Regions from separate parts of the Paraburkholderia bengalensis genome, predicted to be linked through region 2. Evidence: predicted binding sites of a transcription regulator. Region 2 holds the regulator's gene; each other region holds the start of a gene.

Evidence for each region. Region 2 encodes FliA, which starts transcription of late flagellar genes. Its sites were predicted from a motif close to CTAAAGTTTNNNNNNNNNNNGCCGNTA; they were not measured.
Region 1: H3V53_RS02545 (flagellin domain-containing protein) is a predicted target of FliA. The motif match lies at 3,213-3,239, and genes of this name have one in related genera.
Region 3: fliS (flagellar export chaperone FliS) is a predicted target of FliA. The motif match lies at 4,057-4,083, and genes of this name have one in related genera.

What each region holds. Positions count from the first base shown of each region.
Region 1 is NZ_JACFYJ010000002.1:209,758-222,088, forward strand. Features, by position in the region: gene H3V53_RS02525 (DUF4118 domain-containing protein) at 1-533, shown strand, start outside; gene H3V53_RS02530 (alpha/beta hydrolase) at 548-1,438, shown strand; gene H3V53_RS02535 (MipA/OmpV family protein) at 1,441-2,298, shown strand; gene H3V53_RS02540 (DUF2059 domain-containing protein) at 2,402-2,683, opposite strand; gene H3V53_RS02545 (flagellin domain-containing protein) at 3,325-4,143, shown strand; gene H3V53_RS02550 (GNAT family N-acetyltransferase) at 4,313-4,771, opposite strand; gene H3V53_RS02555 (BON domain-containing protein) at 5,298-5,654, shown strand; gene H3V53_RS02560 (VOC family protein) at 5,942-6,580, shown strand; gene H3V53_RS02565 (LysR family transcriptional regulator) at 6,650-7,567, opposite strand; gene H3V53_RS02570 (MFS transporter) at 7,673-8,944, shown strand; gene H3V53_RS02575 (hydrolase) at 9,096-9,677, opposite strand; gene H3V53_RS02580 (TetR/AcrR family transcriptional regulator) at 9,747-10,469, shown strand; gene H3V53_RS02585 (nucleoside deaminase) at 10,583-11,053, shown strand; gene H3V53_RS02590 (HdeA/HdeB family chaperone) at 12,054-12,331, shown strand, end outside.
Region 2 is NZ_JACFYJ010000114.1:7,545-19,875, forward strand. Features, by position in the region: gene H3V53_RS37205 (flagellar basal body P-ring protein FlgI) at 1-300, opposite strand, end outside; gene flgH (flagellar basal body L-ring protein FlgH) at 303-1,013, opposite strand; gene flgG (flagellar basal-body rod protein FlgG) at 1,049-1,837, opposite strand; gene flgF (flagellar basal-body rod protein FlgF) at 1,903-2,661, opposite strand; gene H3V53_RS37225 (flagellar hook protein FlgE) at 2,683-4,194, opposite strand; gene H3V53_RS37230 (flagellar hook assembly protein FlgD) at 4,228-4,941, opposite strand; gene flgC (flagellar basal body rod protein FlgC) at 4,953-5,378, opposite strand; gene H3V53_RS37240 (flagellar basal body rod protein FlgB) at 5,486-5,977, opposite strand; gene flgA (flagellar basal body P-ring formation chaperone FlgA) at 6,215-7,624, shown strand; gene flgM (flagellar biosynthesis anti-sigma factor FlgM) at 7,730-8,065, shown strand; gene H3V53_RS37255 (flagella synthesis protein FlgN) at 8,162-8,611, shown strand; gene H3V53_RS37260 (RNA polymerase sigma factor FliA) at 9,026-9,757, opposite strand; gene H3V53_RS37265 (MinD/ParA family ATP-binding protein) at 9,780-10,649, opposite strand; gene flhF (flagellar biosynthesis GTPase FlhF) at 10,642-12,331, opposite strand, start outside.
Region 3 is NZ_JACFYJ010000184.1:432-6,622, forward strand. Features, by position in the region: gene fliH (flagellar assembly protein FliH) at 1-484, opposite strand, end outside; gene fliG (flagellar motor switch protein FliG) at 471-1,466, opposite strand; gene fliF (flagellar basal-body MS-ring/collar protein FliF) at 1,456-3,240, opposite strand; gene fliE (flagellar hook-basal body complex protein FliE) at 3,480-3,815, shown strand; gene fliS (flagellar export chaperone FliS) at 4,189-4,623, shown strand; gene H3V53_RS42015 (flagellar protein FliT) at 4,620-4,949, shown strand; gene H3V53_RS42020 (flagellar hook-length control protein FliK) at 5,017-6,138, shown strand; partial or broken gene H3V53_RS42025 (alpha/beta fold hydrolase) at 6,101-6,191, opposite strand, start outside.

The DNA of each region.
Region 1 (12,331 bases), on a different contig from region 2:
CGCTCGTGGTGATCACGCTGGTCGAGCGGCTGCGCCGGGCGCAGTTTCGCGCGGAGCTGATCGCATCGGTGGCGCAGTCGCGCTACGAAATGCTGCTGCGCCACGACAACGAACGCATGCTGGCGCGCCGCGCCGTCGATGAAACGCACAGGCTGCTGCGCCATCTCTCGCAGTATCACAAGTCGTTCGTGATGATTCAGGCGCTGGAACGCACGCCCGGGGGCAACGGCCGCACGGCGGCGCGCGCGCACGGCGAGGCGGCGGACGGTCCGTCGGCGGCGTCCCCGCTTTGCGCCATTGCGCCCGGTCCGCGCTTCGACGACGTCGAGCCCGACGACATCCGGCGGCTGTCGAACGCGTTGTGGGCCGGCCCGCACCGCGTGCGTCTGCGCGAGGGCGACGCAACCGCCGCGATGCCGGCAGGCGGCGTGGCGGGCGCGCAAGGCGCGGGGGCAGCGCAGCTGGTCGACTGCGTCTGCGAGCGCTTCACGACACATGCGGGCGATTTTCTCGTGCTGCGTATCGGCGAGTGATGAAAGACCCGCATATGACAATCCCGACCAAAGCGATCTTCAACCAGGGCGACGGACACGCCGTGCTGATGCTGCACGGTCTGTCGAGTTCGCCGCTCGAATTGCGCTATCTCGCGCGCTTTCTCAACGACGAAGGCTTCACGACCAGCGCGCCGATGCTCGACGGCTATAGCGCGGGCTCGCGCGAGCAATCGATGGAACGATGGGTCGACGCCGCCACGGAGCAATTCGACGCGCTCGCGCAGCGCTACGAACGCGTGTCGGTGTGCGGGCTGTCGATCGGCGCGGCGCTGGCGCTCGCGCTTGTGCATCGGCGGCCGCAGGCGCAGGCCCTGGCGCTGCTGTCGCTCACGCTCGCCTACGATGGCTGGGCGATTCCCTGGTATCGCTTCCTGCCCGACTGGGCTTACTACTCGCCGTTGCGCTCGCGATACCGCTATCGCGAGTCGCAGCCGTACGGGCTGCGCAACGAGGCGTTGCGCGCCAAGATCGCGCGCGCGATGGAGCGCGACGACTTCAGCGAAATCGGTCCGTCGACAATCTCGCTTCCCGCGCTCCACGAAGCGAGCCGGCTGGCCGCGAGCGTGCGCTCGCAAGTGCGCGCGATCCGCAACGACTGCCTGATCGTTCATTCGATCGACGACGAAACGTCGAGCCCGCGCAACCCGCGCCTCGTCGCGTCGACAATCGGTTCGACGTTTTTGCGCACCATCTGGCTCGACGATTCGTATCACATGATCACATCCGACAACGAGCGCGAGATCGTCGCGCGAGAGACGGCGCTGTTCCTGCGCGAGAGCGAAACGGCGAGCCGCGACGGCGACGCGGGCGGCAAGCCTGTCGTGTCGAAAGCGCTGGCGCGCCGTCGGCGGCAACTCGCGGCCGTCGGCAAGAGCGGCGCATGACGATGAGGCTGCGTCATGTTGCGGCAGCGCGGCTTGGTGAGGGATTCGCTGCCAGACTCACTGCGGGACTCGCAGTCGTGCTCGCGTTGACGGCCCACGCGCACGGCGCGCAAGCCGCCGATAACATCGAGACTTCCGCTCCCGTCGACACCTCCGCGACGCCGCAGCCGGCCAGCAAATGGAAGATCGCGCTCGGGCCGGGCGTGGTCGTCACGCCGCTGTATCCGGGCGCGCGCGAGCTGCGTGTGTTTCCGTATCCGGCGCTCGACATCTCCTACGACGAGCGTGTCTTTTCTCAAGGCCCCGACGTGCTCGGCCTGAACGTCTTACGCGCCGACGACTATCACGTCGGCGCGGCCCTGAGCTTCGACTTCCAGTCGCGCCACGAAAAGGATGATCCGCATCTGCACGGACTCGGCGACGTGGACGGCGGGCCGAAGCTGAAGCTCTTCGCCGACTACTCGGTGTGGATGTTCACCGGTTCCGTTGCGATGTATCAGGACATCGCCGGACACGGACAGGGCAAGACCGTCGTCAGCGATCTCTATGCGTCGGTGCCCGCGGGCGGATGGCTCTTCTCTGCGGGCCCGGGCTTCACGTGGGCGGACGCGCTGTACACGCGCACCTTCTTCGGCGTTTCAAGCCGGCAAAGCGCCGCGTCCGGACTGCCTGCCTACGACGTCGGCGCGGGCATCCGCGACGTCCATCTGAACGGCTACGTCAGCCACGACTTTTCGAAGCATTGCGTGGCGTCCGTCGCGATGACCTTTGGGCGTCTGCAGCACTATGCGGCTGCGAGCCCTGTCACCGAGCGTAGAAGCGAGCTGAACATGCTCGCCTCCGTCAACTATCGTTTTTGAGCGCAGCGCAATCGCGGGATGCGTCGCGATGAGCGCAGCGTCGCTGCAACCTGGCCGTATCCCGGCGGCGCGCGCCAGGGCGCAGACCAACTGCACGCGGCGACTAGCTACCGAAGAAGATGTCGCAGTAGCTGACGGGCCCCACACAGGTGTCGCTGGATTGGCTGCGGTTGCCGTTGCGATGTGCAAAACCGAACAGGTGATGGCGCGCGTTGCCTTGCGTCGATGCGCCTGCCGCGCCCGAGCCGTCGGCCGTGCCGCCGTAGCTGGTTGCCGCGACGCCTTGCGTGGCCTGTGCGTTCGCAGGGCTGTCCGTCTGCGCGAACGACACGGCGGGGATGGCAAGTGCGGCTGCGATGACGATTGTGCGAGTCAGCGATTTCATGATGTGCTCCTGAGTCCGTTCTGAGTCCGTTTCCTGCTGCGGAGCCTTGCCCGCAGCGCCTTGGAAACCAGTCTAGGCAACCAGACCGGGAAGATTAAGGGCGCTGCGGGAAGAAGACCGTTGAGTGGGGACGCGTGAATCGGCGGGGTATCTGCCCCTTTCTGCTGTCCGATGTGGGTCCGTCGAACTCTTTTTTCGCGCTACGCGCAATCGTGTTACGCCCGCAACATGACTTACCGCATCGAAAGGTTCGGGCCGCCGATGGCAAAAAATCTGTCAGCAAAAGTTATTGCTGTGTCAGCATTAACTACGCGTTACCGATTTTTTCTTTCATCGCGTAATAAGTCTTACGTAATTACTCGTAATAACGATGTTTTTGCGATATGAATCGTAATTGACCAGAATTAAATCGAAAGAAATTGTTTTTAACTGTATTTAACTATAAAAATCATATAGATACGGCGATCCGTTGCTGGCTTCACGCACGCCGTTTTCACCCGCAATCCGGAAATCCATTTCGGATGACAATCTAAATTAATATCTTGAGAGGTCGTAAACCCCCTCAAGCGGCGTAGCGGGGATTTCAAATCATTCGTCATGCCGCCCATGTCGATCTTGATCCAAATTCGAAGGGGGTTCGAATGCTTAACATCAATACGAACATCATGTCGCTGACGGCGCAGAACAACCTGCAAGGCTCGCAAAGCGCGCTCTCGCAGGCAATCAACCGTCTGTCGTCCGGCAAGCGCATCAACACGGCAGCCGACGATGCCGCGGGCCTCGCCATCGCGACGTCGCAAACGGCGTCGATCAACGCGCTGACGCAAGGTGCCGCCAATGCCAACAACGGCATCTCGATGGTGCAAACCACGAACGGGGCGCTCCAATCGATCGTCGACAACCTGCAACGTATCCGCCAGCTGGCTGTGGAAGCAGGCGACGGCTCGCTCGACTCGAACGCACTGGCTAACCTCCAGTCGGAAGTGTCGACGCGTCTGACGGAAATCACGCGCGTTGCACAACAGACGACGTTCAACGGCCAGGCCGTGCTGAACGGCGCCGGCACGGTCAACTTCCAGATCGGTGCGTTCAATGGCCAGGAAATCACCGCTAACTTCGGCACGCAATCGTGGGATTCGAACAGCTTGGGCATCAGCGGCCTGACGGTTGCAACGGCGTCGGGCGCACAAGCCGCGATGAGCCAGATCGACACGGTTCTGACGAGCGTCAATACCTTCCAGGCAACGCTCGGCGCAACGCAGAACACGTTCCAGGCAGCGATTTCGACGACGCAAACGGAAGCCACGAACATGAGCGCCGCCGAATCGCAGATCACCGACGCAGACTTCGCGACGGAAACGGCGAACCTGTCGAAGGCTCAGGTTCTGCAACAAGCGGGTATCTCGGTTCTGGCACAAGCGAACTCGATGCCGCAGCAGGTGCTGAAGCTGCTGCAGTAATCGTTGAAGTGTCGTGCATCCTGATCGGCAGGCCAGGATGCACTTTTGTTGGTTGCGTCCTCGGAGGGGAAGCACGCCATGTCTGGCGATACGCGGTGCGGTCAACCGGCCGCCGTGCGGTTGTTTCCCCCTCTTTTTCGCATGCGCAAAACATCTGGCATGACGTCGTCTATTTTTTCGGCGATACGCGCCGCTTGAGCAGAACCTCGGTCGCCGTTTTGGTGAGGATTTCGAATCCTTGTCGCTGAAACAGCCGTATCGCGGCATTGCCATGTTCGAGAATCACGGAGACGCTGACGCGGGCTGCCTGCGCCTCGTCCAGGATGGCGAGCAGCAGCAGCGTGCCGAAGCCCTTGCGCCGATACCCGGCTTCGATCTTCAGCGCTCTCAAGCGCCAGTCGCCCGGCCGTTTGTCCACGCTGAGAATGCCGATCGGCTCATCGTCGGCGCATACCAGCATCGCGTCTTTCAGGATCAGGTCTTCCCGGCCGAATTGCACGACGTCGTCGATGAGCCCCTGACTGGCGGCCTGTTCGGCCGTCGCCTCCTTCAATATCCGCAGCACGGTGGGATGGTCGGCGGGAACGACGGGGCGAAGTCGCAGCCGCACCGTATTCATGGGCCTCATGGGCGTGTCTCGTTCAAAGAGTGGGACGGTGTATGCGTAATGCACGACCTTGATCGAGAGTAGCCCCCGTCGATCCCGGGAAGGTGCCGATGTGGCCAGATTTGCTGTGCATTTGTCGCGTCCCGCGCGGGTCGGACGCTGTATCGCGAGATCGGCATCCGCTTGGCAAGATCGCGTCCGACACGAACGACGGTTCGTCATATTTTTGCGAGAACATGCGCGGTTGCCGGCGCTGCGCTGCAACTTTGCCGTCAAAGTCGGATACTGAGGATCCTGTTGACCCCGATGGACCTCAAATGGACCCCGAGTGGACCCCGAGTGGACCCCGAGCGGACCCGAGTGGCCGCATGTTTCGCGGGCTGCGTTTGCGTAGGGACGCCGGGTATGAGTCCGGCTGGCGGGCGATGCATCGGCAAGGAACCGGGCGCAAGAGCAGGAGATCGTCGGCGTGCGTTTGCGCGGCGGACCGCGGCGCGTCGTGTTTCCGAAAGGAGTTTCCGTTAGTTCAACAACACTGGAGCAGGCAATGAACGCAATCAAAACACTCAAACTGGCATGCACTGCCTTGATTCTCGTCGTCGTTTCCGTCAACGCATGGCCGCAGGCCAGCGACGCGACTGCCGGAGCGTCGGCAACGCAAACTCCGTCGAAGAAGACCGTCAGGAAGGCAAACCGGGCATTGAGCAGGAAAGTGCTGACTGCGCTGTCGAAGGGCGGCGTCGATACCGTGGGCATCAACGTGCTCGCCAAGGGCGGCGCCGTTACGCTCACTGGAAGCGTCACCGATCCGTCGGAGATCGACAAGGCTGCGTCGATCGCGAAGGGCGTGTCGGGTGTGACGTCCGTGAAGAATTCCTTGACGGTTCGCGAAGGAGGGCAGTAACGCTGCCAGGGCGTTCCGCGCGCCTTGTTTGAGGCATGCGGCGGGAGGGTACGTCGGGACGGCACCGTTTGTGCGGTCCGGCAGTGCCCGTCGTGCCCGCTGCTGATTAAAGCGCCTGTCGGGCGTAATCGCGACAGCATTGCCCCGGGGCGGACGGGCGCGCGCCTTGCAGGGCAGTCGCAGGCGATCAACGCTTCAGATGTGTTGCACAGACTGCATGTGCAGAGTTTCTTAGGTTTGCCGCTCTTCACGCGGCCCGTGGTTCAGACAATCGCGAGGAACTTGACATGAGCAATGAGCAGGCCGGAATCGACATGAAGCTCGAAGTGGTCGTGATTCCCGTATCGGACATCGATCGCGCGAAGCAGTTTTATGCAAGCCTCGGTTGGAGACTCGACGTCGATCTCGCGAAGGACGACCAGTTCCGCGTCGTCCACTTTACGCCGACGGGCTCGGCGTGTTCGGTGCTGTTCGGAAAGGGCGTGACGACGGAAAAGCCGGGCTCGGTGCAAGGGCTGCACCTGATCGTGTCCGACGTGGTCGCGGCGCGCGCGGACCTCGTTGCGCGCGGCGTCGACGTGAGCGAAGTCTTCCACGACATCGGCGGCGTGTTTCACCACGCAGGCGTGGAAGGTCGCGTGAGCGGCCTGCAACCCGAGCGCAGGAGCTACGGTTCATTCGCCTCGTTCAACGACCCCGACGGCAACGGCTGGGTCTTTCAGGAAGTCACGACTCGCCTGCCTGGACGCATCGATTCGCGCGCCACCACCTTCGCTTCGTCGACGGACCTCGCGGGCGCGCTGCGCCGCGCCGCCGCCGCGCATGGCGAGCACGAGAAGCTGACGGGCCAGCACGACGAAAACTGGCCCGACTGGTACGCGGAATTTATCGTCCGCGAACAGGCGGGCGCACCACGGCCGGCCTGAGCTGACGACGCAAGCCGCCGTGTGCAGGTGTCGGCGAAGCATGACAGACGCCTGCGCCCGCCGATCCCTTCAAGCCTCGAGATGCTGCAGACGGGACTTCACGATCCTGGTGAGTTCGGCGAAGGCCGCTTCCTGCGGCGACACATCGCCTGTGCGCAGCACGAGCCACATGGCCGAGCGCGCGCCTTTCTCGCGCAACGACCGATACTGCACCCCGTTCACATCGATGCTGCTCAGCGCCGCCGGCACGAACGCGACGCCGAGCCCTGCCGCGACCAGCCCGACGATGGTCGGCACCTCGCGCGCTTCCTGTGCGATTCGGGGCGAGAACCCTGCCTGCCGGCACAGCGTCATGATGTGCTCGTAGACGCCCGTGCCGCTATCGCGCCGATACATGACGAATTGCTCGCCGGCGAGCGCTTGCACGGAAAGCGCGCCCGTGTGCGCCGTGAGCGGGTGCTGCGGCGGCAACGCGACCATCAGCGGATCTTCGAACAGTGAGCTCGCGCGCAGGCTGGGCGGCAGGTCCGGGCGTTTTTCGCTGCGCACGAAGGCCACTTCGAGACGGCGCTCGAGCATCGCTTTCAACTGCTCGTGGGTGGTCAGTTCCTCCAGCTTCAGATGCACATCAGGGAAGCGCTGCCGGTAAGCGAAGATCAGCTGCGGAATCACCGAGCTGAACGCCGTCGAGCTGGTGAAGCCGACGCGCAGTTCCCCCAGTTCGCCGCGCTGCGCGCGGGCGGCGATGGTACCCGCGCGCTCGGCTTGCGCGAGCAGCGCGCGCGCCTCGGGCAGCAACGCCTTGCCGGCGGGCGTCAGTTCGACATGACGATTGCTTCGCTCGAACAGTTGCGCGCCGAGTTCGTTTTCGAGCGTGCGGATCTGCTGGCTCAGGGGTGGCTGCGCGATGTTCAGGCGCGTTGCGGCGCGGCCGAAGTGGAGCGTTTCGGCGAGCACGACGAAGTAGCGGATGCGGCGTAGGTCCATGATATGAATTATGTATCAATCGCCGCTAAAACAATATTGGACGGCTACGTGGCTTCGGATTGATCATTCGCTGCATAGAGTGCATTCGAATGAGGTTTTGAGATCATGGCAGAGCAAGACTGCGAGGTTTTGCACACATCGGCGCACGCATCGTTGCGTTCTGCGGCGCCGGCGGCTTTCATCCGCGAAGAATTGGTCGCGAAGATCGAACACGGCACGCCTGCGTTCGTGCGCACCAACTGCGCGCTCTTCGCAGCGGGATTCGCAACGTTCGCGCTGCTCTACTGCGTGCAGCCGCTCATGCCGATTTTCTCCAGCGACTTCAAGGTGAGCGCGGCAGGCGCAAGTCTCTCGCTGTCGCTCACCACGGGGCTGCTGTCCGTGTCGATGCTGGTGGCGGGCGTGCTCTCCGAAGCGTGGGGGCGCAAGCCGGTCATGGCGGCGTCGTTGGCGCTCTCCGTCGTGCTCGCGATGATCAGCGCGTTCCTGCCTCACTGGACGACGTTTCTTGTCGCCCGCGCGCTGATGGGCGTGGCGCTCAGCGGGCTGCCTGCCGTCGCGATGGCGTATGTCGGCGAGGAGATGCATCCGGGCTCGCTGGGCCTCGCGATGGGGCTGTATGTGGGTGGCACCGGGCTGGGCGGCATGGCGGGCCGCCTGTTGACGGGCGTGATTACGGATGCCTGGGACTGGCGCGTCGCGATAATGACGATGGGCGTGCTGGGCGTCGTGTGCGTCGTTTTGCTTTGGCGTTTTCTGCCTGCGTCGCGGCACTTCTCGGCGCGCCCGCTTCGCTTCGCGCCGCTCTTTCGCACATACGCGACGCATCTGCGCGACGGCGTGCTGCCCTTGCTGTTCGCGGAAGGCTTCCTGCTGATGGGCGGATTCGTCACTGTCTACAACTACGTCGGCTACCGGCTCATCGCGCCGCCGTATTCGCTGAGTCAGACGGAAATCGGCCTGATCTTCGCGGTGTACCTGTTCGGCATCGTCAGTTCCGCATGGGTCGGCAGCCTGTCGGGCTGGCTCGGCCGCCGCAACCTGCTGCCTGTCACGCTCGCGCTGATGCTCGCGGGGTCCGCGCTCACGCTGGCAAGCCCGTTGTGGGTGATCGTGCTCGGCATCGCCGTGCTGACGGTCGGGTTCTTCGGCACGCATTCCGTCGCGAGCGCATGGGTCGGGGCGCGCGCGCAATCCGGCAAGGCGCAGGCGTCGTCGCTCTATCTGTTTGCGTACTATCTTGGGTCGAGCGTCGTCGGCTCGGTGGGCGGCGTGTTCTGGAAGCTGGACAAATGGCCAGGCGTCGTCGGCATGACCTGCGCGCTGTTCGTCATCGCCATTGCAATCGCGCTGTGGTTGCGGCGATCGTCGCGCTGAGCTACGACGGGCAGCACACGACGGCGCAGGTGCGAACAGTGAGAGATGTGACGTCTGGCCGTTGAGGATGTCGCGAGCCCGAAAGCGCCACGGCGCGCGGTCCCGTTCTCATCGAAGCGAGCCGTGCGCGCCGTGTGCGGGGGTGAGGCGATCAGTCCGCGAGTGCCGCGAGCACATCGGCCGATTGGCGCACGAGGCCGAGCCTCGGGAAGATGTGGTTGAGCGACGCAGCGTGATGCTCGGGCGCGCCGCTGCTCATCGCGTCTTCGACGAGCACCAGCGAGTAGCCGTGCTCATACGCGGCGCGCGCCGTCGACTCGACGCCGATGTTGGTCGAGATGCCGCCGAGCACGATGGTCTCGATACCACGGCGACGCAGCTGCAAGTCGAGTTCCGTGCCGTAAAAGGCGCCCCATTGACGCTTCGTGATCTTGATGTCGCGTTCCTCGACGGCCAGTTCGGCCGGAAACTCCCACCAGTTCGCAGGCAGTCCGCCGGGCGGAAGCGCCGCCGGTTGATCGACGGGCTGCTTCAGCGCATCACCGAAGTCGGCACTCCAGCCGACACGCACCAGCACGACGGGCGCATTCACTTCGCGAAAGCGCTTTGCCAGCGCCGCCGCCGCCGCGACCGCGGCCTCGCCGGAACGAGGCGCTTTGCCAAAACCGAGAATGCCTTGCTGAAGGTCGATCAGAACGAGGGCGATAGTCCTGGGGTCGAGTTTGGGCAGCATGATGGAACTCCGTTGAAAGGGTGAGGGTGCTGGTGTATTGTGAGGCTGGACTCACAAAAGTATATGAGGATGGACTCACAAAAGTCAACGCCGATGGCAGGCGAGGCGAAGGCGCCTCGACGCGCGCGCGGTCACGCGCGGGTCGCAACGCTGCTCGACGCGGCCAGCGCGGAATTCGCCGAAAAAGGGTATGAAGCGACGACAATGACGGCAATCGCCGCGCGCGCGCAGTCGTCAATCGGCTCGCTCTACCAGTTCTTTCCGACCAAGGAGCAGGTCGCGGGGACGCTGCTGGAGCAGTACGTCGGGCAACTCCTCGAAGCGCTCGACCGGCTCGGCAAGGAAGCATCGCGGCTGGGCATATCGACGGTTGCGCAGCGTCTTGCGATGCTGTTCGTCGCGTTTCGCACGACGCATCCCGCGTTCGAGATATTGGCGGATGCGATGGCCCTGACACTGCCAGGCGCAATCGGCGTGCGCCAGAGGTTGCGCAAGAGCATTGCGTCGGTGGTGGCGCCATTTGCGCCGGGACTTTCCGAGGACCAGGTGCTGTTGCACGCGGCCGTCGTTCAGCACCTGATGAAAGCTGCCGTCGCGCTCAGCCGCGACGCGACGATCAAGGAGCCTGACGCGGCGATGTCGGAGCTTCAACGCGTGATCGAGCGGTATCTCGCCGACCTGGCGGGCGGTGAAAGCGGTGCACGCGCGCATCGCAGGACGGATGCGGCGCGCCCTTCGAGCACGACGGCGGGAAGCACCCAGCGCGCGCAGCTTAAGCGCAAGCCGGCGTGAATGCCTGACGAGGCGCGCCCTCGCGGCTTCGCGCGCGGATTGCGGCGGGTCTTAGAATGGTTGTTTGCGTGATTCGTGCAAGCCTGATCGTGCTCATCAAAGGAACGGCCTTCATGACCTCACAGCAGCGCTTTCTCTCCGAAGCCGTTCGTCTCGCGCACGACAATGCCGAAAGCGGCGGCCGCTCTTTCGGCGCAGTCGTCGTCAAAGACGATGCCGTCGTCGCAACCGGTGTGAACCAGATCCTGGGCACGGATGATCCGACCTCGCATGCCGAACTGAATGCGATTCGCGCGGCGAGCCAGCGGCTCGGTTCACCGAACCTCGCGGGCTGCACCGTGTATGCCAGCGGTCACCCTTGTCCCATGTGCCTCGCGGCGATGCGGTTGGCCGGCATCCGCGACGTGGTCTATGCCTATTCGAACGAGGACGGTGCCCCGTACGGTCTGTCGACGGCGGATATCTACGCCGAACTGGCGAAGCCGTTCGCCGAACAAACCGTCAAGATGCGATACGAACCGCTTCGCCTCGAGTCGCGCGGCGATCTCTATGCCGACTGGAAAGCCAGGCAGAACGAAAAGTAGCGCACCGCTTGCGCCGATCGATGACGATGCGGGTTTGCAATGAACTCGGCATGAGTGCGCACGCTTGTGATCTGAGCATAGTCCGTGATTGACTTTGCCTTTTGCGACCTTGAACGGATCGGCGGCTGGCACCCCAGGAAGCGCAAGGTCCCGCATAGCAAGGCCCCTTTCATGCTCGATTACTTGCCATCACAGCATCTGTTCGGGCAATCCCGTTCGAACGATATTTCTACGCGTCGGCCGTTATCGACGTCACGACGCGAATAGACGCGCGTAGTTGTCTTGACCTCGCCGCGAAGGAAGCCAAGTTTCCCGATCAATACCATGCCAGTGCCAAGGCGCTTCTTCGCCACACTGGCAGGATCACGCTCGTCTTCTTCGGCGTGGCCGCTAACCAGGGTGCTGTCGCTTGTCTTGTGACTGGCGTATGCGATCTGTCAACGACCCAATTCGCGAGCCGGATGATTTCGTCGTTTGCGAAATCATCGCTATTCCTGGAGAAGTAAATGTCGAAGTTCTCGTTAGCTGTACATGCAATAGCCGATGAACTCGAAACAACAAACGCGATGGCGACCGTATAGGCTTTAAGCTGCATAGATGACATATCCGGCAATACTGTCTGCGTTGTCGAGGGCTTGGTCCGGGTTCTCTGCGCCAGGCGTTAAACACTTGTTCATGAAGTAGCGCTAAGCTTTCGTGCCCGTTGTGTCGGAGAAATGGCTTGCCTCGTGAATCAGCGTTGATACTACCGAATCTTTGTCCCACGAGAATTCGCCCATGGCGCAGGAATCCGAATTGATGGCGATAGCATGAGTAGCTGTGTCCGGGAAACACACCGAAGCAGCAACGCCTCCAGCGGTTGCCCGCTCGCGCTAACCCCCGCTAATTCTGCGCTTCTACGATGTGCACGAGTACTCGCCGACATGCGCCTCACAGCTTGTTCGGCTCTCTGGTCGCACGCTTGCGACGCATCCATCTTTTCAATCTCATGGAGTGCCTTATGAAGCCCGCCAAAATCGCAATCGTCTTCGCCTGCGTCGCCTTTGCTCAAGCTGCGAGCGCGCAGGAGAAAAAAGTGACACCGGCGAAGATGACCTGCGCTGACTACGTCGCCGTCGACGAAGCGTATCGGCCGGCGCTCGTCTACTGGGTCGCCGGTGTCGACAAACTGGGTGTGAAGGAAACTGACACGATGGTGGTCGATACGGCACAGCCTGTCGGCGAAGCGGTCATGCAAGCGTGCACCAAAGACCCGCACGCACCGTTCATGTCGAAGGT
Region 2 (12,331 bases):
CGAGCCCGCCTGCTGGTTGTTGATCGAAATGCCGAGGTTCGCGAGCATGTTCGCGAGCGTCTGCGTCGTGAACGGCGTCTGCATCGTCTGGTCGCCCGTGCCGTCCAGACCGACGACAAGGCCATAACCGATCAGCGGGTTGTCGCGCACGCCCTGAATCTGCACGAGGTCTTTCAGGCGCTCAGCATGGGCGACGGGCGCCGTGACGGGAAGCGCGGCGCACGCCAGCGCGAATACCGCGAACGCGCGCGCAACGAAGCCGTGGACGAAGCCGGAGCGGCGAATGGAAACAGGTCGCATGATCACCACGGCGCCACGTTGAGGAAGAAGCGTTGCAGCCAGCCCATGTTCTGCGCTTCGTCGATATAGCCCTTGGCCGAGTATTCGATTTTCGCGTCCGCGACCTGGGTCGAGTAGACGGCGTTCAGGCTGTTGATCGTGTTCGGATTGACGACGCCTGAGAAACGCACGAATTCGTTGCCCTGATTGATCAGCATCTGCTTTTCGCCGCTCACGAGCAGGTTGCCGTTCGGCTGCACGCCGATCACCGTCACGGTGATCGTGCCGTTGAAGGTGTTCGCCGCACTCGCGCCGCCTGCCGCCTTGAACGTGTTGTCGCCGCTCGCATCGAGGTTCAGCTTGCCGAAAAAGCCGCCGAGGAAGCCCGCCGTCGGCACGCCGAATTTGGTCGTGCCGTCGCGATTGGCGTTCGCGCCCGACGACTTCGTCGCATTGATGTTTTCGGCGATAACGATGGTCAGGATGTCGCCGACATTGCGCGGCCGCTGATCTTCGAACAGCGGCCGGCCCGCGTACCCCGGGTTGTAGATCGAGCCGGGCGTTTGCAGCGACGGCGGCGACGGCGGCACGGCCGTCATCGGTTGCTGGGTGATCGGCTCTTTCGGCACGAGCGCGCAGCCGCCGAGCGCGGCTGCGAGCACGCCGGCGCAGGCGAGCATCGAAACGGCCCGCGCGCTGCGCAGAGAGATCGGGGTACGGGTGAAGTGCGACATCGTGATTACCGCCTAAGTGTTTCCGGCCAGCCTGCTTAAACGGGCATCTGGCTGAGCGTCTGCAGCATCTGGTCGGAGGTCGTCACGGCCTTGCTGTTGATTTCGTACGCGCGCTGGGTCTGGATCATGTTCACCAGTTCCTGCACGACGTTCACGTTCGACGCCTCGACATAGCCCTGATTCAGCGCGCCCGCACCGTTCTGGCCCGGCGTCGTGACGTTTGGCGCGCCCGACGACGAGGTTTCCGCGAACAGGTTTTCGCCCTTCGCATCGAGACCGGCCGGGTTGATGAAGGTCGCGAGCTGCAACGCGCCGATCTGCTGGCTCGTGCTCGAACCCGCCGTCGTGATCGACACGGCGCCGTCGCTGCCGATGGTCAGCGAGGTCGCGTTCTGCGGAATCGTGATCGCCGGCAGCACCTGGTAGCCGCTCGACGTGACGAGCTGGCCCTGTGCGTTGGTCTGGAACGAGCCGTCGCGGGTGTACGCGTTCGTGCCGTCCGGCATCAGCACCTGGAAGAAGCCCTGGCCGTTGATCGCGACGTCCTTCGAGTTGCCTGTCTGCTGCAGGTTGCCCTGGGTGTACAGGCGCTCGGTGGCGACCTGCTGCACGCCCGTGCCGAGCTGGATGCCCGACGGCAGTTCCGTCTGCTGCGTCGAGTTCGCGCCGGGCTGGCGGATCGTCTGATACAGCAGGTCCTCGAACACCGCGCGCGAACCCTTGAAGCCGTTCGTGCTGACGTTGGCGAGGTTGTTCGAAATGGTGTCCATCTGCGCCTGTTGCGCATTCATGCCCGTGGCGGCGATGTAGAGTGAGCGGTTCACGGTTCTTCTCTCCTTGGTGACGCAACGCGTGCGTAACGCGCGCGCTCCTGTCAATCTGGCTCGGTTCAGCTGAAGTCGAGCAGTTTGTTGGCCGACTGTTCGTTCTGGTCGGCGGACTCGATCATCTTGGTCTGCATCTGGAACTGGCGCGCGTTGGTAATCATCGAGACCATCGCCGCGACCGGGTTCACGTTGCTGCCTTCGAGCGAGCCTGCCGCGACCTTGACGTTCGGATCGGGGTCGGCGGGATTGCCGTCGGCCGTGTGGAATAAACCGTCGTCGCCGCGCTTCAGCGATGCGGGATCGGGGTTCACCAGCTTCAGCTGATCGACGATCGCGATCGACGTCGGCGGATCGCCCGGGATCAGCGCGGAGACGGTGCCGTCGGCGCCGATCGTCACCTGCGAGTTGGGCGGCACCGACAGCGGACCGCCGCCGCCCACCACGGGCATGTTGCTGGCGTTCACCAGCTGGCCGTTTTCATCGACGTGCAGGTTGCCCGCGCGCGTGTACGCCTCCGTGCCGTCGGGCGTCAGCACGGACAGCCAGCCCGGGCCCTGAATGGCGACGTCGAGCGGGTTGCCCGTCTGCTGGATCGGGCCGGGCGTGTAGTCCGCGCCCGGCGTCGACGACAACACGAAAGTGCGCGTGGTGTCGTCCTGAATCGTGCTGCCGTCGCCGAACGCCATCGGCACGGCGCGGAACGTCGCGAGCTGGGCGCGAAAGCCCGTGGTCGAGGTGTTCGCGAGGTTGTTCGCGACCACGGCCTGCTGTTCGAGCGCCTGCGTCGCGCCCGACATCGCGGTGTAGATGAGCCGGTCCATGATGGTGTCGGTGCGTCAGCGTTACAGGTTGATGAGCGTCTGGTCGACGGCCTGCTGGGTCTTGATCGTCTGCGCGTTCGCCTGGTAATTGCGCTGCGCCGTGATCAGGTTCACCAGCTCGCTCGTCAGGTCGACGTTCGAGTTTTCCGTCGCGCCGCCTTGCAGCACGCCGTGGTTCGTCGAACCGGGCGCGGCGATCACCGCGACACCGGAAGCCGCCGTCGCCTGATACTCGTTGTTGCCGAGGTTGATCAGGCCGTTCTGGTTCGCGAACGTTGCGAGCGCGACCTGGCCGAGCGGCATGTTCTGGTAGTTCGAGTAGTTGCCCGTGATGACGCCGTCGGCGCCGACCGTGAAGCTCGTCAGCTGCCCTGCCGGGTAACCGTCCTGCTGCATCGCATTGACGCCGTCCTTGCTGCCGAACTGCGTCGTGCCGGCGATATTCAGGGACAGGGGTTGCGGCGTTGCCGAGCCGTCCGAATTCGGAATCGAGAAGTTGAACGTGAACAGCGATGCCGTCGGGACGGGCGGCGTGCCCGTGGTCGTGCCGACCAGGTTGCCCGAAGTATCGAAGTTCGCCGTGCCGACCTTCGTGGTCGAGACGTTGCCGTCCTTGCCTGCGTACACGTCCCACGTGCCCGCTGCCGTCTTCACGAAGTACATGTCGACCTGCTGCTGGCCGCCCAGCGAGTCATAGACAGGCACCGAGGTCGAGTACGTATAGGTCGCGCTGTTGTTCGGGTCGAATACGAGGTGATTCGGCGTGACCGTGATCGTGTTCGCCGATGTCGCCGTGCCTGCCAGCGTGATGGTCTGGCCGGTGCCGAGCTTGATCGGTGTATTGGCCGTGTAGACGCCCGTGCTGGTCGCACCCGTCGCGGTGTCCGTCACCGTGTAGTTGGGCGGCGTGGCCGTGTCGAAGGTGATCGTGAAGACGTCCGCGTTCGAGCCTTGCGTCGGATCGGTGATCGACACGCCGTTGTTCGTCAGCGTCGCCGTGGTGCCCGTCACCGTCGGCGTACCCAGCGCGAGTTTGTCCTGCGCGTTCAGGTTCAGACCCGCCGTGATGTTCTTCGTGGCGACGGGCGGAATGTTGGCCGTCGGCACCTGCAGCGGCACCGTGCCCGCCGTGTTGATGACGCCGTTCGCGTTGGCCGCGTAGCCCATCAGCTTCAGGCCGTCGGCATTGACAATGAAGCCGTTCTTGTCGAGCTGGAACACGCCGTTGCGCGAGTACGTCAGCGAGCCGTTGTTCGACATCTGGAAGAAGCCGTTGCCGTTGATGGCCACGTGCAGCGCGATGTCGTCGCTCGTGATCGTGCCTTGCGAGAAGTTCTGCTCGACTTCCGACATGCGCGTGCCGATGCCGATCTGGTTGTTGACGGCCGTGGCGACCGAGTTCGCGTACATGTCGGCGAACTGCGCCGTGCCCATCTTGAAGCCGACGGTGTTCGCGTTCGCGATGTTGTTGCCGATGACGTCGAGGTCGCTCGATGCGCCTGCCAGTCCGCTCAAACCTTGTTGGTAACCCATGACGGTCTCCGTATCGGGTGATGCTGAGTGCGTTTAGATGATGGCGGCGATCGTCGAAAGGCCGACCGTCTTGCCGTTCGAAAGGACGAGGCCCGGCGTGCCGTCGGGCTGCTTGAGCACGCCCTGGACAGTGGCTGCCGACAGCGTGGTCGGTGAGCCCGTGCCGCTTGCCGTCGTGCTGCTCGCCGTGATCGTGTAGGTGCCATCGGGCAGCGTGTTGCCGCTCTTGTCGACGGGCGTCCAGCCGATGGGAATCGTGCCCGCCGGCTGCTTGCCGAGGTCGATTGTGTTGACGATCTGGCCCGCCGAGTTCTTCACCGTGATCTGCACGTCCGTCGCGTCGTTCGCGAGCGTGACGCCGAAGCCCGTCGCCTTGCCCGACGCCACCGCGAAGCTGTCGCCGGGGGCGAGCACCGTCGCGCTGATCAGGTTCGCGGCCTGGGTCTGCTGGTTGGTCGTCAGTTGCGAGGCGAGCGACGTCAGCGACGTGTTCAGTTGCTGGATGCCCGTCACCGTATTGATCTGGGCCAGCTGCGAGGTCATCTGCGAGCTGTCCATCGGGTTGGTCGGGTCCTGGTTCTTCATCTGCGCGATGAGCAGCTGCAGGAAGGTGTTCTGCAGGTCGCTGCCCGACGTCGCGCCCGACGACGAACTCGACGACGACGCACTGCCCGTGCCGTTCATCGTGTCGAGCAACGTCTGCGAAACGGTCGCGCCGTTGTTGCCGATAGTGGTGCTGGTAGTCAAGGAGTCTCTCCTCAGGTTCCGATCGTGAGCGTCTTCAGCATCAGCTGTTTCGCGGTGTTGAGCGTTTCGACGTTGGCCTGGTAGGAACGCGAAGCCGAAATCATGTTGACCATTTCCTGCACCGGGTCGACGTTGGGCATCGTGACGTAACCGTTTGCGTCGGCGGCCGGATTGCCGGGTTCGTAGGCGGTCTTCATCGGCGTCGGGTCGTCGATGACGCCCGTCACCTGCACGCCGCCAACCTGCTGGCCGGAGCCCGTGCGCGCGCCGCCGATCGGGTTGACGGCGAACACGACCTGCTTCGCCTTGTACGGCTTGCCGTCGGGGCCCGTCGTGCTGTCGGCGTTCGCGAGGTTCGACGCGGTCACGTTCAGGCGTTGCGACTGCGCGGACATCGCCGAGCCGGCGACGTTGAAGATGTTCATCAGGGATGGCATGGCTTTTCGACCTCTCTTGCCGGCGCACCGGCGTCTAATCCCGTAGCGTGTGGTTTCTGGCGTTGATCCAGCGTGCCGCCGCGCGTATCGAGCGGCGGTGCATTTCGTTATCCGTTCGATGTGATCGCGGCCAGCATGGCCTTGATCTGGCTCGACAGCACCGTCATGCCCGACTCGTAGTGCAGCGAGTTGTCGGCGAACTGCACGCGCTCGGCGTCCAGATCGACGGTGTTGCCGTCGAGCGAAGGCTGCGCCGGAATCCGGTAAGCGACCTTGCCGAAGTCGTCGGTCGGACCGCCCGTCGGAATCAGGCGCGCCTTGCCCGTCATGTGACCGGGCTCCGTCGACACCATCGACATGCCCTGCGACACGCCCGCCGGCTGCGTCATCGCAAGCGGCGCGTTGTTCGACGCGCCGCTCCTCGCGCCGGCGCTTTTCTTCAGCGCGCCCGCGAGCGAAGACGAGAAGTCGATGTCGCGCGCCTTGTAGCCAGGCGTGTCGGAGTTCGCGATGTTCGACGACAGCAGTTCCTGCCGATAGGCGCGCACATCGAGCGCCTGGCGGCCAAAGGCGAATTCGGCATCGAGTTTGTCCAGCATTGGGTTCTCCGTGGAACGGTCCGAGGCTCCCTTGCGCGCCGCCGCCCGCCTTGTTCGATAAGAGACGTTTGGGCTGCGCAGGCCGGGATGGCCTTTTTGCATGTGGTGCATTGTGCGGGCGGTGCGCAAGTCTTAATCGGACGAATAGCCGGGGAAGGACGCCTCTATTCAGCGTTTGTACGCGAGGCGCCATCTCTAGAATGCGATTCGTACCGATGCATCAGATGGAGAACGACCATGCCCTTGCCCGCCGAGCCTGCCTTGCGCGATATCGGCCGTCCGGCGCGCCGTAAGGCTCGCCGTATGGCTCGCCCTATGGCTGCGCGCGGCGTCCGTGCGCTGTCGGCGATGGCGCTGGTCGGCGCGTGCGCCGCTGCATCGCTGGCGCATGCGCAGGAGAACAACGGACCGATCGTGATCGCGGGCCCCGGCGAGAAGAATCCCGCCGACCTCCAGGCGATGGCCGAGCGCGTCAGCGCGCCGTCGCCCGCGCCGCGCGCCGCAGTTCCAGCTACGGCCGCCGCGCCGGTCATTGCACCCGCGACGCTCGCCGCTAATGCGCGCGCGCGCGCCGAGGCTGACCGCTTCGCGCAAGCGGCGCAAGCCGACGGCGCGATCGTGATTCCCGGCGCGGGCGAAACGGTTGCCGCGCAGGCTGCGCCGGGCGCGCGGGGGAATGTGGCTGCGAATCTGCCTGCGAACCTGCCTGCGAATCTGCCTGCGAATCTGCCTAAGAATGTGCCCGGCATGATGCGCGTGAGCCTGCAACCCGCCGCACGCGAAGTCATGCCTGTGACGGTGGCGCCGGCTCAGGCCGTCGCGCGACAGGCGGCGGGCGTCGCGCCCATCGCCGCCAATCCGCCCATGCTCAACGCTCCGTCGGGCAACGCCGCTGCGTATTCAGCCGCGGCGCCGGTGCGCGGCGCAGCCGTGCGCAACGGCGTGACGGCTTCGCCGCCGGTGTTGTCGCCGGCTTCGGTGCAGGCCCAGATCGCCGCGCAACCCGCCGCGCCCGTACCCGCCGGGCAACAGGACGGCGAATCGATCCGCCGCGTCGCGCTCGCGTATCTGGAGCAGCAGACCGTGGGGCTGCCGGGCAAGATCGACATCAGCGTTGCGACCGTGTTTCCGCGCGGTCTCGCCGCTTGCACGACGCTCGAGCCGTTCCTGCCGGCGGGCGGGCGGGTCTGGGGTCGAACGACTGTGGGCGTGCGCTGCGTCGGCGAGCGTCCGTGGACGCTCTACCTGCAGGCCAAGGTTTCGATTCACGCCACTTACTTTCTGGCCGGGCGGCAGATCGCACCGGGCGAGTTGCTGACAGCCGGCGATCTCGTCGCCCGGGACGGCGACCTGACGCTGCTGCCGCAAGCCGTGATCACCGACCCGGCGCAGGCCGTCGGCGCCGTCGCGTTGATGCGCGTGTCGGCGGGCTTGCCGCTGCGCCGGGACATGCTGAAGAGCGCCGATTCGGTGACCATCGGGCAGCAGGTCAAAGTGGTCGCGCAGGGGCAGGGTTTTGCGATTTCGTCGGAAGGCAGCGCGATGAACAACGCGTCGCCGGGCCAGCCGGTGCGGGTAAAGACCGCGAATGGGCAGATCATCCAGGGCATCGTGAAAGACGGCGCGACCGTCGAAATCCAGCTCTGACGAGCTTTTCCTGTGGTTACAACTTGAAACGAGTGTCGGATCTGTGGCGCTAAAGTTCGATGGGTGATTGCCGTTATTACACTCAATTCGTTCAGGAAGCCAATCGTGAAAGTTGATTCCACTACCCATTCGGGCTTGCAGTCGTTGAAGGACGGGCTGCAGCGCACGCAGCAAGGCGAAGCCGCCGCGACGGGCGGTGCGGGCGCGTCGACGGCCGCGGGCTCCGCGGGCGACGCCAACGTGAATCTGTCGGGACTGTCGTCGCAGTTGCATAGCCTCGCCAGCGCGGGCGCATCGGACATCGATACGGCGCATGTCGAATCGATCAAGCAGGCGATCAAGGACGGCACGTTGACCATCGACTCCGGCAAGATCGCTGACGGCGTGCTGGCGACAGCGCGCGAGTTGCTGCAAAAGAATAGCCAGTCGGCCGGCAACTGACCGACGCACCGATAACGGTGCGTGGGATGCCGGGCCGTATTTGTGACAAATCCGGTTTGCGCGCGGCGCGAGCCGGTGCCTAGCGAGTTGTTTGTGATGAAAGACACCCTGCTTGCCACTGTTATCGACGAATACTCCGCCGTGGAGCTGTTCGCATCCGTCCTCGCCGCCGAGGAAAAAGCGCTCACCACGGTGCATCCCATCGACACGCTGCCGCCCATCGTCGAAAAGAAGATGGAGCTGGTGGAGAAGCTCTCCGCGCTCGAGAAAGTACGCGATTCGCAGCTTGCCGGCCTGGGCTACCCGGGTGGGTGGAAGGGCATGGAGCTGGCGGTCGCCAACGACTCGCGGCTCGCGACGCAGTGGTCGCTGCTGCAAAAGGCCGTCGAGCGGGCCAAGCGGTTCAACATCACCAACGGCGCGCTGATTCGTACGCGCATGGAGTACAACCGCCGCGCGCTTGCTGCGTTGAATGTGGCCGTTGGGCCGGAGCGCGGGGCGTTGTATGGGCCGGATGGAAGGGTTCCGGCGTTTGCGGGGGGATGATTCTTCTCTAAGGGCGTTGCTCCTTCCTCTCTCCTGTTTTTCATTGTTGTCGTTGTTGCTGGCCGGTGCCTTTGGGTGTCGGCTTTCGTTTTTCTGGCTGATTCATTTGCGTCTCGGACAGGGTTTTCCTTTTTGGCTCGGCGAATCCTATTGTTTGGCAGCATGTGATTTGCCGAAACGCCCCCAGATACTTTGCCCTGCATGCAGAAGTTTCATGAGCATGCCGGAGGCGCAATCACCGATGCATGTGGCGCGTCAGGTACCAGCTCACCATTCGCGATCTCTATGCAAGCCGCACCGCGCGACTCGGCACCGAAAACCACATCTCGACCATTGCCTGAAGGGCAAGAAAGCAAAAAGCCGATCTAAAAAGATCGGCTTCCCAAGCACTACCCCCAGCAGCAACGACGTCCCTCAAGTCTCCGCCGAAGCCCACGCCTGCTCGCGCAACCGCGTCCGCAGCCGCGCCACTGCCTGCGAATGCAGCTGACAAACCCGCGACTCGCTCACTTCCATCACCGCGCCGATCTCGCGCAGATTCAAGCCGCGCTCATAGTACAGCGACATCAGCAGCTTCTCGCGTTCCGGCAACCGGTCGATCGCCTCGACGAGCGCCCCGCGCAGCGATTCGTCCAGCAGCGCCGACAGCGGGTCCGAATGATCGACGCAATAGCGGTCGAGGAACGGCTCATCGTCCGCCGAGCGATCGAAGTCTTCGTAATAGATCAGTTGGCTGCCGTGCAGGTCCTGCAGCATCGACTGATACTCGTCGAGCGGCATCTTCAGATGCTCGGCGATTTCCGTCTCGCTCGCCGAACGCCCCAGCGATTGCTCGACCTGATGCACGGCCGTCTCGACCTCGCGCGACGTGCGGCGCAGGCTGCGCGGCAGCCAGTCGTTGCTGCGCAGCTCGTCGAGCATCGCGCCGCGAATCCGTTGGCTCGCGTAGGTTTCGAACTGCGCGCCCTGGTCTTCCTTGTAACGGCTCGCCGCGTCCAGCAGACCGATCATGCCCGCCTGGATCAGATCGTCGAGATCGACGCTCGCCGGCATCTTGGCGACCAGCTGCAAACCGAGACGGCGCACCAGCGGTGCGTATTTCGTCAGCACATCGGCTTGCGAAATTTTTCCTTGAGCGTTGTACATCGTGCTCCCCTTGTCCTTGCCCTCAGGCGTGCTGCGCAGACGGTTGTTCGGCGTATTGCGCCGCTGTGACGGTCGTCGGCGGCACGCTGTGCGTCCGTGACGAAATCGCTGGCCGCATCGGCCAGTACTGCAGTTCGGCTGCGATATGCCGGAAGTCGCGCGCAGCAGGTGCCGACGGGAACGCATCGACGACACAACGCGACAACTCCAGGGCTCGCGCCATCAAAGGATCGGCCGCGACACAGCCGGCATCTTCCAGCGACACGGCGAGGTAACGCCCCGCCACGCCCGCCAGGTTTTCGAACGCGGTGTGCGCATCGGCCACGCTCTGCACGTGATTGACGAGCACGCGAAACTGCGCAATCGCATGCGCGAAGTGAAGCCGCTTCATGCACGCATACGCGTCGGTGATCGCCTGCGCCGCGACGCGCGTCACCATCAGCACGTCGTGCGACTGCACCGCAAGCGCGGACAGCGAGCCTTCGCGATCCACCTGCGCATCGATCAGCACGACATCGGCGGGACCGCTCAACAGCGCGCTCATCTGCTCGCGCGTGCAGCTCTCGCGATGGCCGCGCGACGCCGCCAGCACCGCGAAGCCCGATGCATGCCGGCCGACGGCCTGGTCGAGCGTCATCTCGCCGCGCATCACCGCGGCCAGGTTGCCCACGCCGCGCAGGCCGCCGAGCGTCGCGCTCACCGAGCGCTCACCGGGACTTTCGTCGATCACCAGCACGTCCTTGCCCTGCTCCGCGAGCGCCGCGGCAAGATTCACCACCGTCGTCGTGACGCCCACGCCATGCGTGCCGCCCGCCACCGCGACCACCCGCGAGCCGGAGCGCGCGAGCAGACGCCTCAATCCTTCCGCCTGATCCAGCACGAACTTATCCAAAGCGAACCTCGTGCAGATCGGCAGTCGAGCGGGCCGACAGCGCCGACAGCAGCGCCGGCACGTCTTCGTCCTGCGGCACGAACGGCGAGTTGTCGCGCGGAATGCAGAACGCGCTCTTGATCAGGAATTTCCTCGTCGCGACGTACAGGTTCTCGGGCACCTTCTGACCCGTCGACACGTAGTGCACGGGCAGCTTGTAGCGGATCACGGTGTCGAGCACGGCGCCGAGATTGGTCGCTTCGTCGATCTTGGTCAGGATGCAGCCGGCGAGCGGCTGCTGGTCCGGTGCGTTCTGGTACGCCTGGACGACTTCGTTCAGTGTGTCGCCATGGCTCGTCGCGTTCAGCAGCAGCAGGCGCTGCACGGGCTGGCCGGCGCGGCACAGCATCGAAATCTGGTCGGAGACGAGCCGGTCGCGCTGGCTCATGCCGATCGTGTCGATCAGCACGATGTGCTTGTTGCGCAGTTCCGAGAGCGCGAGTTGCAGGTCGGTGCTGTCCTTCACGGCATGCACGGACACACCGAGAATCTTGCCGAAGATGCGCAACTGCTCATGGCCGCCGATCCGGTAGCTGTCGGTGGTGAGGAGCGCGACCTTGCTCGCGCCGAAGCGCATCACGCAGCGCGCGGCGAGCTTGGCCGTGGTCGTGGTCTTGCCGACGCCCGTCGGGCCCATCAGCGCGAACACGCCGCCGCGCTCCATCAGCGCGTCTTCGTTTTCCATCACGGGCACGTTCGATTCGAGCACCGTCTTCACCCACTCCATGCCTTCGTCGAGGCTGTCGACTTCGGGCAGGTTGTCGACCACCATCTTCACGAGCTGCGCCGAGAAGCCGGCGGCGAACAGGTGCTTGTTCAGCGCGGCGTGTGCCGGGCTGCGGCGCTGGCGGTCCGCCCACAGCAGACCCGCAAACTGCTCTTCCATCATTCCGCGCATGGAGACGAGCTCGCTCATCACGGTCTCGTTGACCATCTGTTCGATGCGCGATTTGATCGATTCCGTCAGCGCGGCGGCGGCCTTCGGCGTCATGTCGGCGGCGCCGTTCTTGCGCGCGTCGGCGGATGCGTGGCCGTTGCCCGCGCCTTCCGCTGCCGACGGCGCGCCGTTCTTCTGCACGGCGCGGCGCGCGGCCAGTTGAGCGGCTTCGCGCGCCCACTCGGGCTTGTCCGTTTCGGCCGTTGCATCGACGGGGGTGCCCAGACCGCGCGCCATCGCGGCGGCGGGCGTCATCGTCGGGTTGGCGGCGGGCACCACGTCCTTAGCAGCGATGCGGCGCGCATGGTCGATCAGCCACGGGTTCGTTTCGGCCATCGTGCGCGGGCGGGCGGATGCTTCGGACATCGCGGACGCAGCGGGCTTCGCGGCTGCGGCAGGCGCGGCGGCCTGCTCGTTGCGTGCTTCCGCGCGCAGTTCGACGCGCACGTCGTCCTTGGCCGGGGCGTTGTCGACAGGTGCGGCTGCTTGCGGCTCGTCTCTTTCTTCGCTTGCGGCGGGCATGCGCTCGGTGCCCGCTTCGGGGCTCGCGCCGAACACCGACGAGAACACGTCGGGCATGCCGCTCGCGTAGGGATTGACGGGCATCGTCGGCGCGGCGGTTGGCAGCAATGGGCGCGCGCTGCCGGACGCGATGTTGACGTTCGGGGCGGGGTTCGCGGCAGCGGCGCCTTCCGGCTTGCGCGGC
Region 3 (6,191 bases), on a different contig from region 2:
TCACGATCAGCGCCGGCGCGCCGACCAGCGCCGGTTCCGTCGCCATCACCTCGCGCGCGGCGGCGATCAGCGCCGTCGGGTCATGCTGGACATGCTGGCGCACCACTTGTTGGGCGATGTCGAGCGCGAGCGCGACGATCGTTTCGGACAGTTCGTGTTGCGCGTTGTCGAGCGCCACCTTGAAGGTCTCGGCGAGCGCGGCGAGCTGCGCGGCTTCCGCGCGCGCTTCCGCCTGGCCTTGCTCGAAACCTTGCGCGCGGCCTTGCTCGTAGCCGGCCTGATAGCCGAGCGCCTGACCGGCGACGTGGCCCGACGCGACGCCCTGCGCATGCGCGGCGTCGCGCAGTCGCTGCAATTCCGCTTCGAACGCGCCGTCGTCGACTTCGGGTTCCGGCTCGGGAACCGGATCGAACGAGGCCATCTCCCAGCGCTGGTAGGCCGGGAGGCTTCCCTCGCGCATGGGGTCCTGGTCAGACATATGCATCTTCCGCCTTGCCGCCGATCACGATGGCTCCGGACTCGGCGAGATTGCGCACGACCTGCAGGATCTTGCGCTGTTGCGTTTCCACTTCCGACACGCGCACCGGGCCGCGCGCGTCGAGGTCTTCCGCGAGCAGCTCGGCTGCGCGCTGCGACATGTTCGACAGGAACTTCTGGCGCAGCGCGGGCTGCGCGCCCTTGAGCGAGATGATCAGCGTCTCCGACTCGACTTCCTTCAGCAGCAGCTGGATCGCGCGGTCTTCCAGGTCGAGCAGGTTGTCGAACACGAACATCTGGTCGATGATCTTCTGCGCGAGTTCCGCGTCGTACTGGCGCACGTTGTCGATGACGGACTCTTCGTGCTGGCCCGGCAGGAAGTTGAGAATTTCCGCCGCCGTGCGGATGCCGCCCATCGGGCTGCGCTTCAGGTTGTCGCTGCCCGAGAGCAGGCCCGTCAGCACGTCGTCGAGTTCGCGCAGCGCGGCGGGCTGGATGCCGTCGAGCGTCGCGATGCGCAGCAGCACGTCGTTGCGCAGCCGCTCCGTGAAGCAGGTGACGATTTCCGACGCCTGATCGCGGTCCAGGTGCACGAGAATCGTCGCGATGATCTGCGGGTGCTCGTTCTTGATCAGTTCGGCGACGGCCGCCGAGTCCATCCACTTCAGCCCTTCGATGCCGCTCGTATCGCTGCCTTGCAGGATACGGTCGATGATCGCGCCCGCCTTGTCGTCGCCGAGCGCCTTCGTCAGCACCGAGCGGATGTAGTCGTTCGAATCGAGCGACAGCGCGGTGTGCTTATCCGCCTCGGAGACGAACTCGTGCAGCACTTCGTCGATCTGCTCGCGCGTGATGTTCTTCAGCGACGCCATCGCGACGCCGATCTTCTGGACTTCGCGCGGACCCAGAAACTTGAATACGCTCGCGGCTTCTTCCTCACCGATCGACATCAGCAGGAGCGCGCTCTTCAGTACGCCTTCAGTGCTCATCGGACACCCAGCTCTTCACGACGGTTGCAACGATCTTCGGGTCCTGACGCGCGATCTGACGCGCATATTCAAGATTCCGCTCATATTTGGCCTTGTCGCTTTCCAGCGCGACCAGCGAACCTTCCACTTCTTCCTCGGCGGCGATGGCCGCGGCGCTCGGCAAGCCGTCGAGCACCGGCTCGTCCGGCGACGGCAGCGCGGCCACGGCCTCGACGGGCGGCGGGAACGCGCGGCGCAGCGCCGGCTTCACCATCACGAAGTAGAGGAACAACGCGACTGCGCCGATACCCGCATACGTCGCGATCTGCTTGTACATCGCGACCATGTCCTTGGTGCGCCACCACGGCAGGTCGGCATCGGGATCGGGAATCGTCGTGAACGCGCTGTTCACCACGTTGACGGAGTCGCCGCGCGCCTGGTCGAAGCCCATCGCATCCTTCACCAGCTGCGTGACCTGCGCCAGCTTGTCCGCGGGAACCGGCTGCATCGTCGCGTGGCCCTTCGCGTCGACGACGCGCATGTAGTTCACCACCACCGCCACCGACAGCCGCTTGATGCCGCCGATCGCCTTTTCGGTGTGGCTCACGGTCTTGTCGAGTTCGTAGTTGGTGGTCGCGTCCTTGCGATCGCTGACGGGCGTGGTCGTCACGCCGCTTGCGCCGTTCGCGCTCGCGACGATCGGTGCGGACGCCGGCTGCGGCGGCTGGTTCGACAGAGCGCCCGGCACGCCCTGGGCGCCGCTTTGCGACATTTCCGTCGCCGTGCTGGTCTGCTGGCTGCGGATCGCGGCCTGCTGCGGGTTGGCGTTCGGGCCGTAGTTTTCCGACGTCTGCTCGCCCTTCGAGAAATCGATGTCGGCGCTGACAGACGAATGGGCGTTGCCCGAGCCGAACAGCGGCGACAGGATCGCGTCGATGCGCTGCTGCGTGTTGTGCTCGATCTGCTGCACGTACTTGAGCTGCGTCGCGTCGAGACCGCTGCCGTTGGCGCCCGCCTGCGTCAGCAGATTGCCGTCCTGATCGATGATCGTCACGTTGCGCACGGGCATGTCGGGCACGGCCGACGAGACCATATGCGTGATCGCCACGACCTGGCCTTCGTCGAGCATGCGCCCCGGATACAGATTCACCAGCACCGACGCCGACGGCGCTTCGCGGTCGCGCACGAACACGGTGGGCTTCGGAATCGCCAGGTGCACGCGCGCCGTCTTCACCGACGAAATGGATTCGATCGTGCGCTGCAGTTCGCCTTCCAGCGCGCGCTGATAGTTGATCTGCTCGGCGAACTGGCTGATGCCGAACTTCTGGTTATCCATCAGCTCGAAACCGACCGAGCCGCTCTTGGGCAAACCCTGCGAAGCCAGCCGCAGACGCATTTCGTGAACCTGGTCGGCGGGGATCAGGATCGCGCCGCCGGCGTCGGAAAACTTGTAGGGCACGTTGGCCTGCTGGAGCGCGGCAACGATTGCGCCGCCGTCCTGATCGGAGACATTGCTGTACAGCACCTTGTAATCGGGCGCACGCGACCAGAGGATCAACCCGGCGATCACGGCCACCAGCACCGCGACGGCGAAGATCAGCGGCGCGCGCGGATTGCCGCGCATCTGCGTGAGCGACGCCGGGAGGCCCGGGAAGCGCGACGCGAAGCCGCTGCCCGTGCCGCCCAGGTCGACGCCCGCTGCGCCGGCCTGGGCCGCTCCCGCCGTGCCCGGCTGCGCGCCGGCGAGGCCCATGCGGGCGTCGGGGTTGATCAAAGAGTTGGCTGACGAATCCATGCGTCGGGTTTCTCCGGAATGCTTTTGCGTTTCCGCCCACCCCGCGCCCGAACCTGCGGCGCCTGTCGACGGAGACTTTCACGCTAGGGATTATCCGCATGGGGACGCAACCCGATGCGCCGAATAGCGGGGGGTTTCCCCCTTACTTTCGCGGCTTTCGCACAGGGCCCGCTGCTATGCTTCGTGTCCAATCGGTGCATGGCGCGAGGGCGCGCCGGCATCTCAACCGAGGAGAGAACATGACAACGGCGATCAATCCGCTCCAGCAGGCGTTGCAGCAGATGCAGTCGATGGCGGCGCAGGCCGCGGGCGGCAGCACGCCGGCTGCGGGCGAATCGGGCGCGGCCACGGCGGGCGGCTTCGCGTCGGCGCTGAAGGCGTCGATCGACAAGATCAGCAACGACCAGCAAAGCGCCGTCGGCGAAGCGCATGCGTTCGAGCTGGGTGCGCCGAACGTGTCGCTGAACGACGTGATGGTCGACATGCAGAAGGCCAACGTCGGCTTCCAGTTCGGCCTGCAGGTGCGCAACAAGCTGGTGTCGGCCTACAACGACATCATGCAGATGGCCGTCTGAGCGGCGCTCGCGCGCTGCCGTCCGACGTTGAGGGAAGGTTGGGCGGCGGTGCGCGGTTTATCCACGGTGCATCGGATTCCGGCGCTGGGCCTGCATCGGCCTGCATCGGGACCGGGTTTCGCCGGATGTGCCGTGCCGCTGCCTTTCGTGATCTGGCCGGTTTCGAGCGGCCGCCTTGCAGCGGGTTTCGCGTCTGCGTTTCGCGCGCGGCCGCGCTTTCCTGACGCTTGCTTCCAGCGGGCTAAAGCTTTATTCGTACGAACCGATAACCTTGTTACAAGGGCAGTCCGGAACGCGCGCCGCAAGGTGGCGCAGCGTCGGGCGCCCGTCCGCTGTCAGTTCGAACGTCACCCGCAATAGAGGAGGAGCGCCGATGTTTTCCCCGGGACACTCTGGAGCCAATGCTTATGCTCGCGTTGGCGTCGAGACAGGGGTGATGGGCGCGAGCCCGCACCGCCTGATCATGATGTTGTACCAGGGTGCGCGCAAGGCGATCGCGCAGGCGCGCATGCATTTGCAGCAGGGCGACATTCCGGCGCGCGGCGAGGCGATCGGCAAGGCCATCCAGATCATCGGCGACGGGTTGCAGCAGGCGCTCAACCGCGAAGCCGGCGGAGAAATCGCAGAGCGGCTCGATGCGCTCTACAGCTATATGACGCGGAAACTGCTCGAGGCGAATCTGAAACAGAGCGAAGCGCTGCTCGTCGAAGTCGACGGGCTGCTGGCGACGCTCGAGGAAGCCTGGGTTGGAATCGCGCCGGAGATTGCGCGGATGGCGATGCAGTCGTCCGCGGAAAGCATGAGATGAGTCCGAACGCAGACTATTTTGCCCGCTACGAGGCGATCGCAGCGATTTCAGTGCAGATGGTGATGGCGGCGCGAAATGCGCTGTGGAACGAACTCGTCCTGTTGCAGGACGAGTATCGCCATCTCGTCGACGCGCTGAAGCACGCGGAAGACGGCGTGCGCCTGTCCGACGACGAGCGCGCGCGCAAATTCGACCTGATCCGCCAGATTCTCGCGAACGACGCGACGGTACGCGATCTCGCGAACCCGCGCATGGCCAAGCTGCAGGCGCTGTTTGCGCCGACCCGCCCGGCCATCGTGCTGAAAGAACTTTACCAGGCGCGCTAAGCGCTTTCCCACAGTCCCATACGGCCGCCAGCGGCCACCCAGCGTCACTGCGCGAGAGGAAGCGGGCATGAACGGAATCGACACGGCGGTGGCTTCAGTGCTAGCCAGCCGCATCGACAGCCTGCTTGCCGTCGGCGCGCGCACGGGCACGGCCGCCTCGCAGGCGGACGCCTCGCTCAACGTCCGAACCCCGCCCGCACCGCCCATCGCGATGATGCCCGCGCCGTTGCCCGCATCCGCGCAGACGGCATTGTCAGCCGTCGCGCTGACACTCGACGCCATCACGCGCTCCGGCGGCGAAGCGACGCCCGCGCTGGTGGGACAGTTGCCCCTGTGGCCCGCGGCGCCCGCCATCGATATCGCGCCGCTGCCGCTGTTCGACGCAGGCGCAAACGCGTCGCAGGCGGCGGGCGCAGGCTACCCGGCGGCGGGCGGAGCGGGCGGATCAGCCGGAGCGGGCGCCTCGCAGGGCGCGCATGCGGCGCAGGCTTCGAACGCGGCCGCGGCTGTCGTCGCCACGCAAGTGCCCGTCGCCGAACTGGCAGCGGCGCTCAGGCGCACCGTCGACGAAAGCGGCCTCTTCTACGAATCCCATCTGGCGCAATGGCTGTCGGGGCAGCGGCCCGCGGGCTCGCTCGCGGGCGAGCCGCAGAACCGTCTCGCCGATCCCGCGTCGCAGTTGCCGCTCGAACTGAGCCACGACGCCGACGATTCAGGCTCGTGGGCGCAAGGCCGTCCCGCCGCCAACTCGCCGGCTGCCGCGTTCGCGGCCGCTGTCGCCATGGCGCGCGGCGCGCCAGAAGGTCCGCAGACCCAGTCGGCGCGCTTCACGACGTTCGATATGGCGACGCACGACATCATCGATACACACGACGACCCCGCGCACGCCGCGCAGCATGCCGTGGCGGGCAGCGCAGCCGGCGCGGGCGAGGCCAACGCCGCGCAGCAGAATCCGCTGTCGGCCGCGCTGCATCCCGCGACGATTCCCCTCGTGCGCCAGCAGCTCGATCTGCTCGCCACCGGGCAATTCCGCTGGACGGGCGAGGCCTGGCCGGGCGCGCGCCTCGACTGGACCATCGAGCAGGAGGGCGACGAATGGCGGCGCAGCGGCAACGGCGCCGCCGCCGCGGACGACGACTATCCGTGGCGCAGATCAAACCCTGCGACGGCTTCGCGCCCGGCCGATTGAAGCCATAGAACGGGCCCGACGGCACGTCGCGATAGAACTGGGAACGGTTGGCC